DNA from 4 places in the Kitasatospora sp. NPDC041988 genome. Region 1 is predicted to be linked to each of the others. Evidence: riboswitches for the same ligand, from Rfam matches in the RefSeq annotation. Region 1 holds a riboswitch; each other region holds the start of a gene.
The links. Region 1 has a riboswitch for cyclic di-AMP ahead of ACZ6NC_RS07345 (M23 family metallopeptidase). Riboswitches for the same ligand answer to the same signal wherever they lie in the genome.
Positions count from the first base shown of each region.

Region 2: it holds a riboswitch for cyclic di-AMP, as region 1 does, so the genes downstream of both, ACZ6NC_RS03620 (C40 family peptidase) here and ACZ6NC_RS07345 (M23 family metallopeptidase) in region 1, are expected to answer to the same signal.
Region 3: it holds a riboswitch for cyclic di-AMP, as region 1 does, so the genes downstream of both, ACZ6NC_RS30965 (glycoside hydrolase family 16 protein) here and ACZ6NC_RS07345 (M23 family metallopeptidase) in region 1, are expected to answer to the same signal.
Region 4: it holds a riboswitch for cyclic di-AMP, as region 1 does, so the genes downstream of both, ACZ6NC_RS25830 (transglycosylase family protein) here and ACZ6NC_RS07345 (M23 family metallopeptidase) in region 1, are expected to answer to the same signal.

Region 1 is NZ_JBVJCO010000005.1:35,526-39,697, reverse strand. Features, by position in the region: gene ACZ6NC_RS07350 (DUF2470 domain-containing protein) at 1-425, shown strand, start outside; gene ACZ6NC_RS07345 (M23 family metallopeptidase) at 847-1,875, opposite strand; cyclic di-AMP (ydaO/yuaA leader) riboswitch at 1,879-2,038, opposite strand; gene ACZ6NC_RS07340 (MFS transporter) at 2,350-3,903, shown strand; gene purB (adenylosuccinate lyase) at 3,961-4,172, opposite strand, start outside.
Region 2 is NZ_JBVJCO010000002.1:149,727-153,898, forward strand. Features, by position in the region: gene ACZ6NC_RS03615 (C40 family peptidase) at 1-1,041, shown strand, start outside; cyclic di-AMP (ydaO/yuaA leader) riboswitch at 1,368-1,521, shown strand; gene ACZ6NC_RS03620 (C40 family peptidase) at 1,532-2,680, shown strand; gene ACZ6NC_RS03625 (C40 family peptidase) at 2,906-3,970, shown strand; gene ACZ6NC_RS03630 (hypothetical protein) at 4,135-4,172, shown strand, end outside.
Region 3 is NZ_JBVJCO010000039.1:21,660-25,831, reverse strand. Features, by position in the region: gene ACZ6NC_RS30980 (alpha/beta hydrolase) at 1-301, shown strand, start outside; gene ACZ6NC_RS30975 (MoaF-related domain-containing protein) at 375-704, opposite strand; gene ACZ6NC_RS30970 (esterase/lipase family protein) at 969-2,372, shown strand; cyclic di-AMP (ydaO/yuaA leader) riboswitch at 2,585-2,710, shown strand; gene ACZ6NC_RS30965 (glycoside hydrolase family 16 protein) at 2,713-3,951, shown strand; gene ACZ6NC_RS30960 (hypothetical protein) at 3,979-4,172, opposite strand, start outside.
Region 4 is NZ_JBVJCO010000027.1:137,071-141,242, reverse strand. Features, by position in the region: gene ACZ6NC_RS25835 (hypothetical protein) at 1-1,659, opposite strand, end outside; cyclic di-AMP (ydaO/yuaA leader) riboswitch at 1,922-2,086, shown strand; gene ACZ6NC_RS25830 (transglycosylase family protein) at 2,071-3,360, shown strand; gene ACZ6NC_RS25825 (hypothetical protein) at 3,537-3,737, shown strand; gene ACZ6NC_RS25820 (LacI family DNA-binding transcriptional regulator) at 3,797-4,172, opposite strand, start outside.

The DNA of each region.
Region 1 (4,172 bases):
GGCTCCACCTCGCCCACCTCGCCGACGACGGCATCAGTGTCCACCTGCACCTGGACGTCGCCCACGCCGTCCTCGCCACCCCGTACGGCACCAGCGCGCTCACCGGCGCCGATCTCGCCCTCGCCACACCCGACCCGCTCGCTCCGTACGAGGCCGGCCTGCTCACCCACCTCGCCGACGACCACCCCGACGCGCTCGCCGTGCTCACCCGGCTGATCGACCCCCACCTCCTCACCGGGCGACCGGAGATCCGCCCGCTCGCGCTCGACCGGTACGGCCTGGTGCTCCGCCTGGACCACCCGCACGGCCACCGCGATGTCCGTCTGGTCTTCCCCGAACCCGCTCACGACGCCGACGAGTTCGGCCACCGGGTGCACCAGCTGCTGACCGCCGCCCACAGCGGACTGCCCGCCCACCGGTTCTGACCGGACGGACGGGCAGCACGAACTGACCTTCGGGCCACACCAACCTGACGGCCGATCAGGCTGCCACGGGAATCGGCGACCTGATCAGTCGAACGAAAACGGCCGTGACCCCGGTCCGGAATACCCGGCCACCGCCCATCCCCGACGCCGGTCCGAAGACCGCCGAAAACCGCCGGAAACCGCCGGAAACCCGGCCGGCACCGGACCGGAAACCCGGCCGGAAATCGGACCGGAGACCCTCCCGGAAACAACAGCGGCCGGCCCGGCTCGCGAAGTAGCTTCGCGAGCCGGGCCGGCCTGGGCGTGTCCCGCGCCCGTTGTTCCGCCGGAGGTGCGGCGATCACCCGGTCGAGCGGTCACCCGACATGACCATCCCGGGAGGTCGTACGCCCCGCACCTTGCGGTGGTCTCTGCCCGAAGGTCAGATGGAGACGCCGTGCGCCCGCAGGTAGGCGATCGGGTCGATGTCCGAGCCGTACTCCGAGCCGGTGCGGATCTCGAAGTGCAGGTGCGGGCCGGTCACGTTGCCGGTCGCACCGGAGAGGCCGATCTGCTGGCCGACGGTGACGGTCTGACCGATCTTCACGCCGATCGAGGACAGGTGCGCGTACTGGGCGTACTTGCCGTCGGCGAGCTTGATCTCGACCTCGTTGCCGTAGGCGCCGCCGTTGCCGGCCTTCACCACGGTGCCGGCCGCAATGGCGCGCAGCGGGGTGCCGGTGGAGGCGACGAAGTCGGCACCGGTGTGGTGGCCCGAGGCCCACATCGAGCCGGCCACGCCGTAGGCGGTGCCGAGCTTCGGGTTGGCGAGGGGGGCGACGTAACCGGAGGTGCTGGCCACCGCGGCCGGGGCCGGGGTGGTGGCCGGGGCGGCCGGCTTGGCAGCGGCGGGCGCCGGCTTGGTGGCCGGGGCCTGCGCGGGCTTCGCGGCCTGGACCGGCTTCGGGGCGGCGGCGTGGGCGGCCGGCTTCGCGGAGTCCTGCGAGGCGGACTTGGCGGGGGCGGCCGGCTTGGCGGCCTCGGCGGCGGCCGGAGCGGCGGCGGCCTTGGTGCCCAGCGCGAGCTGCTGGCCCGGGAAGATCAGGTTCGGGTTGCTGCCGACGACCGAGCGGTTGTGGTCGTACAGCGCCTGCCAGCCACCCTCGACCTGCTTGGCGTTGGCGATCTTCGACAGGGAGTCCCCGCCGACGACCTTGTAGCTCTCCTCGGCCGGGGCGGCGGCCGGCTTGGCGGCCTCGGCGGCCGGCTGCGCGGCGGCGGCCGGGGCGGCGTCGACGCTGGTGGCGCCGGTCCAGGTGCTGGTCTGCGCGGGCTTCGCGGCCGGGGCGGTGTGGGCCTGCGCGCTGATGGTGGTCACCAGCGGAAGGGCGAACGCGGCGCCGGTGACGGCGGTGGCGATGCCGATGCGGGCGGCGCGGGGCAGGGCGATACGACGAGCATGTGCGGGCATGGGGAATTTCCTCTCCGACGCCTGCGAGGTGAGCTGTCGGGTTCGGGCTGGAGTTGCCCGGCCGCATGTGCGGCTTCACCCCAAGCCGGACCGTGAATTCCGGTCCGGCGACTTACCTTTGGGTCCCCCGCTCCTGCCGAACAGAGTTCAGTTCGTACCACCGGGCAGCGGCAGGACTAGGCGTTCCACCCGGTGGCCACCCGGGCCAACGCCGGGCGGTCGCTGAACTAAAACCCATCCATCCGGGTGAAGCAATGTCGATCTCTTGAACCGGAAACAAAAGCCGGGAAGACGGTGACACTCCGAATGATCGGCTGCACAGTATGTGCACAATCGATTCACCGCGCGCCACTGATCCACGACGCTCCGCCGATTTCGGTGCCCGTCCGCATGTGATCGGCTACGGAAAGCCATTCGCCGACACACCCCCGGTGAGCCTTGTCACGTCGCCCCCCGGGGGCGGACGATCAGGCCGTGACCACCTCCGAGGCCGGCACCCTGCGTCTGGGCACCGCGCAGGGCCGCTGGGTACTACTGGCGACGGTGCTCGGCTCCAGCATGGCGATGCTCGACAGCACGGTGGTGAACGTCGCCCTGCCCCGGATCGGCACCGATCTCGGCGCCCCGCTCGCCGCCCTGCAGTGGACGCTCAACGCCTATCTGCTCACCCTGGCCGGGCTGATCCTGCTCGGCGGCGCGCTCGGGGACCGCTACGGCCGGCGCCGGGTCTTCCTGCTCGGCGTGATCTGGTTCGCCGTCGCCTCGGCCGCGTGTGCCGCCGCGCCCACCATCGAGGTGCTGATCGCCGCCCGCGCGGTCCAGGGCATCGGCGGGGCGCTGCTCACCCCCGGCTCACTGGCGATGCTTCAGGCCGTCTACCACCCGGACGACCGCTCGGCGGCGGTCGGCCTCTGGTCGGGCCTGGGTGGGGTGGCGGCCGCGGTCGGCCCCTTCCTCGGCGGCTGGCTGGTGGACGGCCCCGGCTGGCGGTGGATCTTCCTGCTGAACGTCCCGCTGGCCGTGGTGGTCGTGGCCGTGGCCTCCCGGCACGTGCCGGAGAGCCGGGACGAGAGCGCGACCGGCCGGTTCGACGTGCTCGGCGCGGCGCTGGCCGCGCTGGCCCTGGGCTCCGTCACCTATGCCCTGACCGCGGCCGGCGACGGGCTGACCCCCGGGGTCTGGCTGACCGGCGCGGCCGGGCTGCTGCTGGGCGCGGCCTTCATCGTGGTCGAGCGCCGCACCCAGGAGCCGATGCTGCCGCTCGGCCTCTTCTCCTCCCGGCTGTTCACCGCGGTGAACCTGGTCACCCTCTGCGTCTACGCCGCCTTCAGCGGGGTGTTCTTCCTGCTGGTCGTGCAGCTGCAGATCGTCTCCGGTTTCTCCCCGCTGGTCTCCGGGCTGGCCCTGGTGCCGATCACCGTGCTGATGCTGGCGTTCTCCGCCCGGGCCGGCCGGCTCGGCAAGCGGATCGGCCCACGGCTGCCGCTCACCGTGGGCCCGCTGCTCTGCGCGGTCGGCGTCCTGCTGATGCTGCGGATCGGCGCGGGGGCCTCGTACTGGACGGACGTGCTGCCGGCCGTCACCGTGATGGGCTGCGGGATGGTGCTGCTGGTCGCACCGCTGACCGCGACCGTGCTGGCGGCGGTGGAGGTCCGGCACGCGGGCATCGCCAGCGGCGTCAACAACGCCGCCGCCCGCGCGGCCGGTCTGCTCGCGGTCGCCGCGCTGCCCGCACTCGCCGGGCTCAGCGGCGACGCCTACCAGGTGCCGTCCTCGGTGGACTCCGCCTTCCGGACGGCGATGCTGATCTGCGCCGGGCTGCTGGTCACGGGCGGACTCATCGCGTTCACGACCGTCCGGGGCAACGTCCTCGCCGCCGAGGACCACCCGGTGGCCGAGCCGGACTGCCGCTACTCCTGCGGCACCAACGGCCCGCCGCTCGACCCGGGCCACCTCCCCGCCGGAACCGCCTCTGGAACGACGTCCGCCCCGCGGGCCCCCGGAACGCCCGAGGGCCCCGCCACCTGACCGGCAGCGGAGCCCTCGTATGCCTGGGAGTCGTCTGAGCAGTCGCCCGAGGAACCGTCAGAGGATGTCGCCGGGAGCGTACTTGGCGGCCTCCGGGTAGGCGGCCGCAACGGCCTCGACCTGGCGGACGACCTCGGCGACCTGCGCACCGGCCGCGCCGGTGAAGGAGAGCCGGTCGGCCAGCAGCGCGTCCAGCGCGGCCCGGTCCAGCGGCATCCGCTCGTCGTCGGCGAGCCGGTCCAGCAGCTCGTTCTCCCGGGCGCCGGCCC
Region 2 (4,172 bases), on a different contig from region 1:
GCCTCGCACCGCCGTCCCAAGCAGCCGAGCCGCGCGCGGGTCTCCGTGCTCACCGCTGCAGCGGCGACCGCGGTCGCCCTCTCCGCCCAGGTCGCCGCCCATGCCGCGCCGAGCCCGTCCCCCAAGAAGGAGGACGTGAAGGCGCAGATCGACCAGCTCCAGGAAGAGGCGGAGCAGGCGACCGAGAAGTACAACGGCGCCAAGGAGCGGGCCGACCAGCTCCGCAAGCAGGCCGACCAGCTCCAGGACCAGGTGGCGCGCGGTCAGGACCAGATGACCCAGCTTCAGGGCGGGCTGGCCGCGGTGGCCGGCGAGCAGTACCGCACCGGCGGCATCGACCCGTCCGTGCAGCTGATGCTCTCCTCCGACCCGTCCGGCTACCTGGACAAGGCCTCCAGCGTGCAGCAGGCCAGCTCCAGCCAGACCGAGGCGCTCAAGGGCCTCCAGGACCAGCAGCGCCGGCTGGACCAGCAGAAGACCGAGGCCGCCGCGATCCTCGCCTCGCTGGACACCACGACCAAGGACCTGAACCAGTCCAAGGCCGACGTCAACCAGAAGCTCAAGGCCGCCCAGGACCTGATGAACTCGCTCAGCGCCTCCGAGCGGGCCGCGCTGAAGGCCGCCCAGCAGCAGGACGACCGGGCCTCGCGTGACAGCGCCCGGGCAGACCTCGGCAGCCTGCCGCAGGCCGGCGGCTACGCCGGGGCGGCCGTCTCCAACGCGATGAGCAAGCAGGGCTCGCCGTACATCTGGGGCGCCACCGGCCCGAGCACCTTCGACTGCTCCGGCCTGATGGTCTGGGCGTACGGGAAGGCCGGCGTCTCGCTGCCGCGCACCTCGCAGGCGCAGGGCAACGTCGGCACCCGGGTGCCCTCGCTGGCCGAGGCCCAGCCGGGCGACCTGATCATCTACCGCGACGACCGCAGCCATGTCGCGATGTACATCGGCAACGGCATGGTGGTGCACGCCCCGCACACCGGCGACGTGGTGAAGGTGATGAAGGCCGACGCGATGAAGATCAACACCATCCGCCGGGTCTGACGGACCGACACGCCCACGGGCCGCGATACGGCCCTGTGATCCGCGCCACCTCCGGTCGGGGGTGGCGTCGGCGTTCCCGACCGCATGGTGATAAATGATCAGCTCCGCGTACGGCGCTGGTCACACCCGGTCATATTCACAAATGAACTTGGGTATTCTTCCGTCTTTTTTCTGACAAGGATTTGAACGGATCACGGTTCTGTTACTAGGGTCGTGACTCGAACCACCGCACAGTCGATCACCCAGCCTGGGTGGCGGCGGGGGTTTACCGCCGAGTTCGTGAAGCAGCGGGACGGGTCGCAGGACCGGTCCGACGGGGAGCCCAGCAGTCGGGGGCGCTGTGGAGCGGAGCCGGGGAACCACGTTCCTCGGGGTGAATCGGCGCCAGGTCGGCCGCTGGAACGGCCGGTGAGGCGTCGTAGGGCACGCTTCCGGCCCGAACCCGTCAGCTCACCCGGTAGGCGGGCGTTGGAAGAAGGAGTCCGCCTTCGTGGCGTCCCATCGTCGTCCCAAGCCTGCCGGCCGCGCCCGGGTCTCGATCCTGACCGGTGTCGCCGCCGCGGCCGTCGCCCTCTCCGCACAGTCCGGCGCCCACGCCGACCCGACGCCGACCAAGGACCAGGTCAAGGAGCAGGTCGACCAGCTCAACGAGCAGGCCGAGCAGGCGACCGAGAAGTTCAACGGCGCCCAGGCCAAGCAGCAGGAGCTGCAGAAGCAGGTCGGTGAGCTGCAGGACAAGGTGGCCCGTCAGCAGGCCTCGGTGACCGAGGCCCAGGGCGGCCTCGCCGAGATCGCCGGCGAGCAGTACCGCACCGGCGGCATATCGTCGACCGTGCAGCTGATGCTCTCGTCCAGCCCGGACAACTTCCTGAACCAGGCCGGTGCGCTGACCCAGGCCAGCAGCACCCAGTCCGGCGCGCTGAAGGAGCTCCAGGAGCAGCAGCGCAAGCTCGACCAGGACCGCAACGAGGCCCAGGCCAAGCTCGGCGAGCTGGAGACCACCACCCAGCAGCTGAAGGCCTCCAAGGAAGAGGTCCAGGGCAAGCTGGCCAAGGCCCAGGACCTGCTCAACACGCTGACCGAGCAGGAGCGCCAGGCGATGCGCGCGGCCGAGGAGAAGGCCGCCGCCGAGGCGAAGGCGAAGGCGGACGCCGCCAAGGCCGAGGCCAAGGCCAAGGCGGACGCCGACCGTGCATCCCGCGACAACACCCGCAGCGACCTCGGCGCGTCGTCCTCGACGCCGGCCGCCGCCAAGCCCGCCGCGCCGTCCGCGCCCGCCGCCAACGGCTCGCGCGCCTCCGCCGCGATCGCCGCCGCCGAGAGCAAGCTCGGTTCGCCGTACGTCTACGGCGCCACCGGCCCGAGCTCCTTCGACTGCTCCGGCCTCACCGGCTGGGCCTACGCGCAGGCGGGCGTGTCGCTGCCGCGCACCTCGCAGCAGCAGGCCGGTTACGGGACCAACGTGGGCACCAACATCGCCAACGCCCAGCCCGGCGACCTGATCATCTACCGCGCGGACGCCAGCCACGTCGCCCTGTACGTGGGCGGCGGGCAGGTCATCCACGCGCCGAAGCCCGGCGCGGTGGTCCGGTACGAGACCGCCACCATGCTGCCGATCTCCGCCATCGTGCGCGTCTGATCCGCATCAGCCCCAGTGGGCCCGGTCTCCCCTCGTGGGAGGCCGGGCCTGCGGCTTTTCCGGCGGCTCGGGCAGATGTCCGATTGAGGGTCAAATATTCGGGTTGGGAGGGGTTTGGACTCGATCGCCCGGACTCGCTAACGTCTGCCACCGGACTCCCGCTCACGAGCCGCCCGCCCCCGGTGCGGCGGCGGGGCCGGGCCGCAGGATTGGAGCCACCGTCGCATGGCCGTGCACCGCCGTTCCCCGCTGTCAGGAGCGCACGCGCTCGCCCGCGCGCTGGTGCTGACAGCGGCGGCCACCACCGTGCTCGGCCTGGCCGGTGGCGGCACCGCCCAGGCCACGCCGGGCTCGCCGGACACGCCCTCCAGCCGCAAGGACGTCAAGGCACAGGTCGAGCAGCTCTACGACGAGGCCGAGCAGGCCTCGGAGAAGTACAACGCGGCGCTCGACGCCCAGCAGCGGCTCCAGCACGAGACCGGCACCCTCCAGCAGCAGGTCGCCGTCGCCCAGGACGAGCTCAACCAGCTGCGCGGCGACCTCGCCACCGTGGCCGGCGCCGAGTACCGCGGCGGCGGCATGGCGCAGACCGTCCAGCTGATGCTCTCCACCGACCCCGAGGGCTACCTCTCCAGGGCCCGCAGCCTGGACCAGGAGGCCGAGCGGCAGAACGAGACGCTGCACGAGGTGGTGGGCCGTCAGCGCCGGCTCGACCAGCGCCGCGCCGAGACCTCCGTCAAGCTCGCCGAGCTGGACCAGAGCCGCCGCACCCTGGCCGAGAGCAAACAGCAGATCCAGCAGCGGCTGGCCGAGGCGCAGAAACTGCTCAACAGCCTGGGTGCCGGCGAACGGGCCCGGATGGCCGCCCAGGACGCCCGCGAGGCCGAGCAGCGCGCCACCCGCGGCACCGACCGGCTCGACCTGGGCACCGCCCCGCCCGCCTCCGAACGCGGCGCCGCCGCGCTGGCCGCGGCCGTGAAGATGATCGGCTCGCCCTATGCGTACGGATCCACCGGGCCCCGCGCGTTCGACTGTTCCGGTCTGATGTACTGGAGCTGGCGGCAGGCCGGAGTGACCCTGCCGCGCACCTCGCAGGCCCAGGCGTACGCCGGCCAGCGGGTCGGCATCTCCGAGGCGCGACCGGGAGACCTGGTGATCTTCTACCGGGACATGCACCACGTCGGCATGTACGCCGGCGGCGGGGTGATCGTGCATGCCCCGTACCCGGGCGCCAAGGTCCGGTACGAGAGCGTCAACGCGATGCCCGTCGCGGGGGTGATCCGGCTCTGAGCCGGCCCGGGCCGACACCTCCTCCCACCGCTGCCGGGGCACGCCGCTGCACGCTGTCCCGGCGCGGTGCGCTGCTGCTCGCCGCCGGCGGGCTGGCCCAGCTCTCGCTGCCCGGGGCCGCCCCGGCGGCGCCCGCGCGGGCGGCGGGGGACCACCGTGCGGAGGTGACGGCACTGCTGGCCGAACGGGCCCGGGCCCTGGC
Region 3 (4,172 bases), on a different contig from region 1:
CCCGACCGTCCCCGACCTCTTCAAGGGCAGTGAGCGGCGCCGCGACGAGGCCGACCTGATGTGGCGCCTCAAGAACCTGCCGCAGCCCAAGGTGTCCGTGCTGCTGGCCGGGACGAAGGAGGGCGACGGCAACTACCGGCGCGAGACCGAGGCGTTCGTCGCCGCGGTGCAGAGCCCGATGAAGGTCTCGTACAGCATGCTGCACACCGGCGGCCACAACTTCGAGACCTGGAGCAAGCTCCTGCCGTCCTCGCTGGAGTGGCTCTCGCAGCACCTCAAGGTGCCGGGCCAGCCGGTCTGAAAGGGCTCACGGGTCTGGCCGGTCAGACCGGTCGGACCGGAGTACCCCGCGTAGGAGGGCACAACCCGCCCGCTCAGGCCACCGGCTCCAGCGTGCCCGTGTGCAGCTCGCCGACCCGGCCGCCCTCGCCCTCGTACGTCCAGAACGCACGCACCGTCAGCTTGCCGAGGTCCATCACGTGGCTGACGGTGATGCCGCTCTGCTCGGTCCAGCTGACGAAGTACAGCTCCGGGCCCACTTCGGCGACGTGCAGCGCCACGTCCTCCCACTGGCCGGCCGACTCGCCGAGGCCCTCCCAGCGCAGCCGCTTGCCGTCGGCCGAGTACGCGTTGCGGAAGGCCGCGCCGTTGTCGACCTGGAAGAGGTAGGTGCGGCCGGCGAAGGCGGGCAGGGGCGCGGTCATGGCGGGACGGGTCCTCGTCTCTGGTCTGGGCGGCACGGCACTGCGGGTGGAGCTCCAACCTATCCGACGGGTGACCTCCGCGGCGGCGTTGCGGCCACCCCGCCACGGCACGGGCCGCCACGCCGCCCGCCCGCCGGGTGTGACGCCGGCACATGGGCGGCCCGGCGGCCCGGCCGTACCGTGCAGCTCCGGCCCACCGGGACGTGGGCCCCGCCCAGCCCGCCACCAGCCCGCCCGCCCACCGGCCCGACCAGGGAGCCGCCGATGCCCGCCACCTCGCGCCGTACCGCCAGACGCCTGCCCGCCATTGAGCGCCTTGCCGCCGGGCGCCTGCCCACCGCCTCGCGCCCCGCCGCCGGACGCCCGCCCGCCGGTACGCGCCCGCCCACCGCCTGGCGCCGTACCGCCGGACGCCTGCCCGCCGCCCTCACCGTCCTCCTCACCCTCGCCGCGCTCCTCCTCTGCGCGCCCCCACCCGTGTCGGCGGCCACCGCCCCCGCCACCGCGTCCCTCGCCCTGGAGGCCACCTTCCCCGCCCCCGGCAACGGCTGGGCCAAGGTCGAGCGCTACCTGGACACCACGACCGGCTTCCGCGCCGAGCAGTACCCGCCCGGCGGGCGCGGTGACCAGGACGGCGCCCGCCTCACCTATTTCGGCGGCGTCCGCCAGCCCTTCTCCGGGCGTTTCCTGCTCTACTCCGCCGCCGGCTGGGACACCGGCAGCCGCGCCACGCCCGTCCTGCTCGTCCACGGCGCCAACGACAACGCCGACCGCGCCTGGGCCGACCCGAACGAGAGCGGCACCTGCGGCGCGTCCGCCTGCCCCTCCACCGGCCTCGCCCAGTACCTCGCCGGCACCGGCCACCGCGTCTTCGCGATCGGGTTCGCCCACAAGCAGGGCGACAACCTGCTCCAGGCGCAGGCCGTCGGCGACGCGATCGCCCTGATCCGCGCCCGGCTCGGGGTGCCCCAGGTGGACGTGGTCGCGTGGAGCAAGGGCGAGGTCGCGGCCCGCGCGTACGTGTCCTCGGTGCGCCCCTCCTGGGGCCGGGCGTACGCGGGTGACGTCCGCCGCCTGGTCACCGTCGGCGGGCCGAACGGCGGCCTGGACTACGTGTACGCGCACGGCTGGGCGTTCTCGCTGGCCACCTGGCCGGCCTGCGGCGGCACCGCCAACGCGCCGTCGCCGCACCTGTACATGACCTGCTACGGCACGTACACCGCCCAGCCCTGCCTCGGCGTGCTGCCCAGCGGCGGGTACGACTGCTACCCGGGCCAGCGCCAGCTGCTCGCCCGGTGGGACGCCACCTACGGCGTGGACGGCTCCGCCCAGGACTGGTGGACGACCTACTACGGCGGCCAGGGCTACTACACCTCCGGCCAGGGCATCCAGGCGGCCATCGACGCCGGCTCGCTGATCGGGCCGCTCCAGCAGGCGGGCATCCCGGTGGCGGTCCGCACCTACCTGCTGGCCGGTGGCTCGGCCGACATCCCCGGCGTGCTCAACGAGAACCGCGGGCCGAGCGACGGCATCGTCTTCACCCGCAGCGCCCTGGACGCCACCGGGATCGGTACCGTCGGCGGCACCCGGCTGCTCACCGGGCTCAACCACCTGGAGCTGGCCTGGTCCCCGGACGCGATGAGCCAGGTGGACGGCTGGCTCGGCTGACCGGTCGGCCAACTGATCCACTCCGTACCGTCGTTGATCGACTCCACTGTGAGCTGCGCGACAACGCCCCCCGTCGGGTTGTCGCCTCCCGGACGGCCTGCCTAGCCTGCACGGGACGTCCGCTTCGCGGACCTCCGCCGTCGGGACGCCGAGTCCTGTCCACCCGCCGGCCGGCAACCGAGCACCACAGCGGACGGGAGCGGGGGACCCAGGTCAGTGCCAGGCCCGTGCGCTCTCCGCGCGCGGGCCGCGGCTAGGGGTGAAGCCGCTCCACAGGCGGCCGGGCAACCTCAGCCCGAACCCGACAGCTCACCTCGCAGGCGTCGCAGAGGACACTGCCATGCAGAAGCCTGCCCGGCGCAACGCGCCGCGCCATGCCCGCCCCTCCCGCCGCGGCCGCAACGCCGCCTTCGCCGTCACCGGCGCGCTCGCCATCAGCGGCGCCGGCCTGCTCGGCGTACCGGCGGTGAGCGGGGCCCAGGCGGCCACCGCGCCGACCGTCACCCAGGACAAGCTCGGCCCGGCGACCATGGTCGCGGGCAAGGCCTCCACCGCCTCGCTGACCGTCCACTCGTCGGCCTGCTTCACCGCCAAGACGGTCGGCGTCGGCGTGCGCGACGCGGCGGGCCACAACCTCGACTTCCCCGGCAACGTCGCGAACGCGCAGATCTGCCCGAGCGGGCTGTCGATCACCACCGGCTCGCGCACGCTGCCGGCCGGCACCTACACCCAGTTCGGCTTCTGGCAGGACAACGGCGGCGCCTGGCACAACCTGGCCTCCCGGCAGCTCGTGGTCTCCAACGCCACCGCCACCCCGAGCCCCACCCCCACCCCGGCGCCGACCGGCACCCCCGCGCCGACCAGCACCCCGACCACCGCTGTGCCCGTCGCCGGCAAGAAGCTCACCTGGTCCGACGACTTCGACAGCCTCGCCCTGGGCTCCCGCTGGACCGCCGACAAGAGCAGCTCGTACCACTACGGCGACCACAACCCGAACGACAACAAGCTCGACTGGCTGAACAAGAACAACGTCAGCGTCTCCGGCGGTGTCGCCACCTTCACCGCCAAGCCGAGCACCCACACGCTGGAGAACGGCAAGCAGGCCTGGGACACCGGGCTGCTCACCACCGAGTACTCCAGCGAGGGCTTCAAGGTGAAGACCGGCGACTACATCGAGACCCGGGTCAAGCTCCCGGCCGGTACCGGAGCCTGGCCGGCGCTCTGGACCTGGAACAGCACCAGCGGCACCCACGGCGAGATCGACAGCTTCGAGTACCACACGGACAACGCCAACCTGCTGGAGCTGACCAACCACATCAACCCGAACCACAAGTACGTCACCGACGCGACGGCGATCGCCCATGACAAGTGGGTCACCGTCGGCACCCATTACGGCGCCACCTCGGTCGACTGGTACATCAACGGTGTGAAGGTCTTCTCGGACGGTACGGGCGTCGGCGCCAACTGGTCGGCGTACCCGATCCTCAACCTGTCCCTGAGCGCGGGGCAGTACCACCCCGCGCCGCAGGGCACGACTCCGATCACCTTCGCGGCGGACTACGTCCGGGTCTACCGCTAGGACCGGACGTGGAGACCGCCTGCCCCGTCAGGAGCGGGCGGTCTCCACGACGTGGATCGTGAACGGCTGCCGGTTGTTCGCATCGTTCCGGTCGTCGTCACCGCGCACCGCGACATAGCCGCCGCTCAGGTCGCCGACGGGGACGGTGGGGGCGAGTCGGACCGGGACCTGCGCCGTCGCGCTCTGGTACGCGCCCAGCCCGGCCGGGAAGGTGCAGCGCA
Region 4 (4,172 bases), on a different contig from region 1:
GAACTCGGTGACCACGTGATGGTGCTGGGCGTTCAACCAGACGAAGATCCCGTCCTGCAGGTTGTTGTGGGCCAGGCAACGCTGGAAGGTCCAGACCCCCTCGCTGTTCTCCGGCCACTCGAAGCCGGACGCCCCGTTGGCGCCCTGGACGCCGACGGCCACGCAGTCCAGCGCCTTGCCGCCGGTGCCGGCGCCCAGGTTGAAGCCGGTGAGCCGGTAGGCGCGCGGATTGGGCTCCAGCACGGTGCGGGAGGCGACGCAGGACTCGTAGACGATGTCGTCGGACGGCTGCTGCGGGGTGCGGGTGTCCAGCGGGCCGTCCCACCAGTAGGCGTCCTCCCAGGTGTCGTGGCTGATGCAGCTGCGGAAGGTGATGCCGTGGCTGGCGTGCGGGACGTACGCGTGGTTGCCGGCGTCGCGGACCACCACACCCTCGACCACGGTGCCGCGGGTGGCGTCCCCGAGCAGGTGGAAGTGGAGCCCGTACCGGCCGAGGACGGGGGCGGTGACCGGGACGGCGCCGTCCGGGCCCTTCCAGGTCTCCTTGGTCTCGGCGCGCGGGCCGACCCAGCGCAGGGCTGCGTGCCGGACGTCGGCCCGGCGGGAGCTGGTGACGTGGACGTGCGCCCGGCCCTTGGTGGTGCCCTCGACCCGGACGCTGCGGGTCAGGTTGAGCACCTCGGCGCCGACGGTGACGCCCCCTCCGGCCGCCACCCGCGGGTGGGCGTACTTGAGCGGTGCCGCCAGGGTGACGGTGGATCCGCTGACGGACCGGACGGAGACGAGGTCGTAGCGGGCGGAGAAGCCCTCCTCGTCCGGCGGGCCGGTCGGGGTGACGGCCAGTTCGTCGCCGGGCTGCCAACCGGCGGGCGGGGCGGCCAGGGTGAGGCTGGTGTCGCCGGCCCGCAGCTCGCCGGCGGCGCGGACCCAGGCGGTCCTGGCGGCGCCGTCCAGCCGCAGGTACCCGGCGCCGGTGACCCAGAGTCCGACGTCGGTGTCGACCACCTTCATGCCGTCGCCCTGGAACCGCTTCTCGTCGACGGCCGGGAAGCGCAGGGTGTGCACGGCGGCGCCGTCGGGGGCGAGGGCGAGGGTGCCGCGGACCTCCACGTTGCCCGCCGAGGCGAGGGTGACGGTGCGGTCGGCGGCGAAGGTCAGCGCGCCTGACGGCTCGACCAGCAGCGAGGCGACGGTGGCGTCGGTGTCGAGCAGCACCTTGTCGGTGATCCGGACGGCGCTCTGCGGGCCGGGCACCTTGCCGCCCCAGCCGGCCGGGTCGGACCAGCGGCGGCCGCCCTGGTCGACGGTGGGCGCCGCGGCGGGCTGCCCGGGTGCGGCGGGGGTGCCGTCCGGGGTGCCGGCGGGCGGCGGCGCGCCGTGGCCCATCCCCGCCGCGTCCGGGTCGGTCCCGGCCGCGGCGGAGCCGCCGGCGGCCGCGACGGGTTCGGCCGGGCCGCCCAGCGAGCGGCGCAGGACCTCCTCGCCGCTGACCGCCGCGAACACCGTGCCGACGGCGAGCCAGCGCAGCATCGTCCGGCGGCGTACGGGAGTTCGCGGATCGGCGGGCGGGATGTCCGGTCTGCGGCGTTTTGCCCGGCGGTACACCCGGCGGCGCTCTTCCGCCGGACGGCTCGCGTCCGGCTCCTCGTCCATGGCCATCGTTGCGTAGCCCTCCCCCCAGACGGCTGCGTCAGTCCTGACCCTCTGAAGCATAGGCAGTTGCGTTGACCCCGACGGGCGTTGCGCGAAAACGGTCATTTCTGATCATGGTGGACAGCCATCCGACACCCCTCCCGCAAACCGTGACGAGCGTCACACATGTTTGCGGTTTGAACTTAAGTCTGCTTAACGTGCTCCCCGTTCGTGGCCACACGGACCCAGCTCATCCGCAACGCCGAGTCCTGCCGTCGGGTGCGCTGGCAGCTAGAAAACGCACCACGGCAGGAGCGGGGGAACCACAGGTAAGTCGCCCCGGACCGGTCCGCGTACCGGTTCAGGGCTAGGGGTGAAGCCGCGTCCACAGCGCGGCCGGGCAACTCCAGCCCGAATCCGACAGCTCACCTCGCAGGCGTGGGAGAGGACCGCATCTTCATGCTGCCCACCAACGGCACCCGCCTGTCCGGCCGTACCCGTCGCGCGATCGCCACCCTCGGCGTCGTCGGCATCGGCCTCACCGTCCCCTGCCTGACCTCCGGCACCGCCTCCGCCGCCTCCGTCGCCACCTGGGACAAGGTCGCCCAGTGCGAGAGCACCGGCAACTGGAGCATCAACACCGGCAACGGCTTCTACGGCGGCCTCCAGTTCACCAACAGCACCTGGGCCGAGTTCGGTGGCACCGCGTACGCGGCCCGCGCCGACCTCGCCACCAAGGACCAGCAGATCGCGATCGCCGAGAAGGTGCTCGCCGTCCAGGGCCCCGGCGCCTGGCCCGTCTGCTCCGTCCAGGCCGGTCTGACCAAGGGCGGCACCCCCGCCGCCGTCGACACCACCACCGCCGCCAAGCCCGCCGCGCAGACCCCGGCCCCGGCCGCCAAGCCGGCCACCCAGGCGCAGCCCCAGGCCGCCGCCAAGCCGGCCGCGCCGAAGGCCGACCGGGCCCCGGCCTCCACCGACTCCGCCAAGCCGCAGGGCGACCAGAACTGGTCGCAGAAGTGGCAGGACAAGGCCGACGACTACACCGTGGTCGCCGGCGACTGGCTCTCCTCGATCGCCGACAAGAACCACGTCCAGGGCGGCTGGGAGCGGCTGTACGAGCTCAACCGCTCCACCCTGGCCGACGGCCCGCACGTCATCTACCCGGGCCAGCACCTGACCTTCGGTGACCGCGCCAAGGACCAGGCCTCGGACGAGTCCGGCAAGAACTTCGACTGGTTCAACCGGTCCTCCGGCAACTCCGGCCAGGCCGCCGCCGGCACCGCCGCCGCCAAGCCGGCCGCGCAGACCCAGGCCGCCAAGCCGGCCGCCCAGGCCCAGACCCAGGCGCCCGCCCAGGCCGCCACCGGCAGCATGGCCGCCGCGGTCGCCTTCGCCGAGTCGAAGGTCGGCCAGGCGTACGTCTACGGCGGCACCGGCAACGGCGGCTGGGACTGCTCCGGCCTGACCCAGGCCGCGCTGCGCGCCGCGGGCATCTCCGTCCCGCGCGTCGCCGCCGACCAGGCCGCCGCCTCCACCCACGTCTCGCTGGACGCCCTCAAGCCGGGCGACCTGCTGTTCTGGTCCAACAACGGCCAGGACTCCGGCGTGTACCACGTCGCGATCTACATCGGCGACGGCAAGTACGTCGAGGCCGCCAACCCGAGCGCGGGCGTGCGCACCCAGACCATCGCCAACTGGGCCCCGGACTTCGCCGGCCGGGTCTGACCCACAAGCGGCTCCCGAGCCGACACCGGTACGCCGAAGCCCCCGGGGAGAGTCTGGTCGCTCCCCCCGGGGGCTTCGGCCTGCCCTCCCCACGGCGGCGAGCGGGACGGCGGAGGCCGTGGTGGAATCAGCGCGCAGCGGGCATGCTGCTGCTTCGCACCCGAGAAGGAGTCTCCATGGCCCAGGTCACCGTCACGCTCGACGCCAATCTCGCCATCGACGTGATGATGCTCGCCGGCACCAGGAACCCGCAGGACGCCGTCGAGCTGGTCCTGCGCGACTACCTGGCCCGGGGCCGGCGCACGGAGACCAGGACCGGCGACGCCGCCGACGGCCGGCGGGTCAGCCCGGACCGCCCGACCGCCCAGGAGGGCTGAACGACGCAACGACCGGGGCCCGGAGAGCGGATTGCTCTCCGGGCCCCGGTCGTCGTCGTTCAGCGGGCGCCGGCGCCCGTGGAGCCGCGCATCACCAGCTCCGGCTGGAACATGAACTCCCCGCGCTGGGCGGCGTTCCCGCCCACCTCCTCCAGCAGGGCGTCGACGGCCGCGGTGGCCATCGCCTCGACCGGCTGGCGGATGGTGGTCAGCGGCGGCTCGGTGAACGCTATCAACGGCGAGTCGTCGAAGCCGACCACCGAGACGTCGTGCGGCACCGAGAGCCCGCGCTGGCGCACCGCGCGTATCGCGCCGAGCGCCATCATGTCGCTGCCGCAGACGATCGCCGTGCAGCCCTTGTCGAGCAGCGCGCCGGCCGCCGCGTGCCCGCCCTCCACGCTGAACAGCGTGTGGTGGACCAGCGCCTCGGCCTCC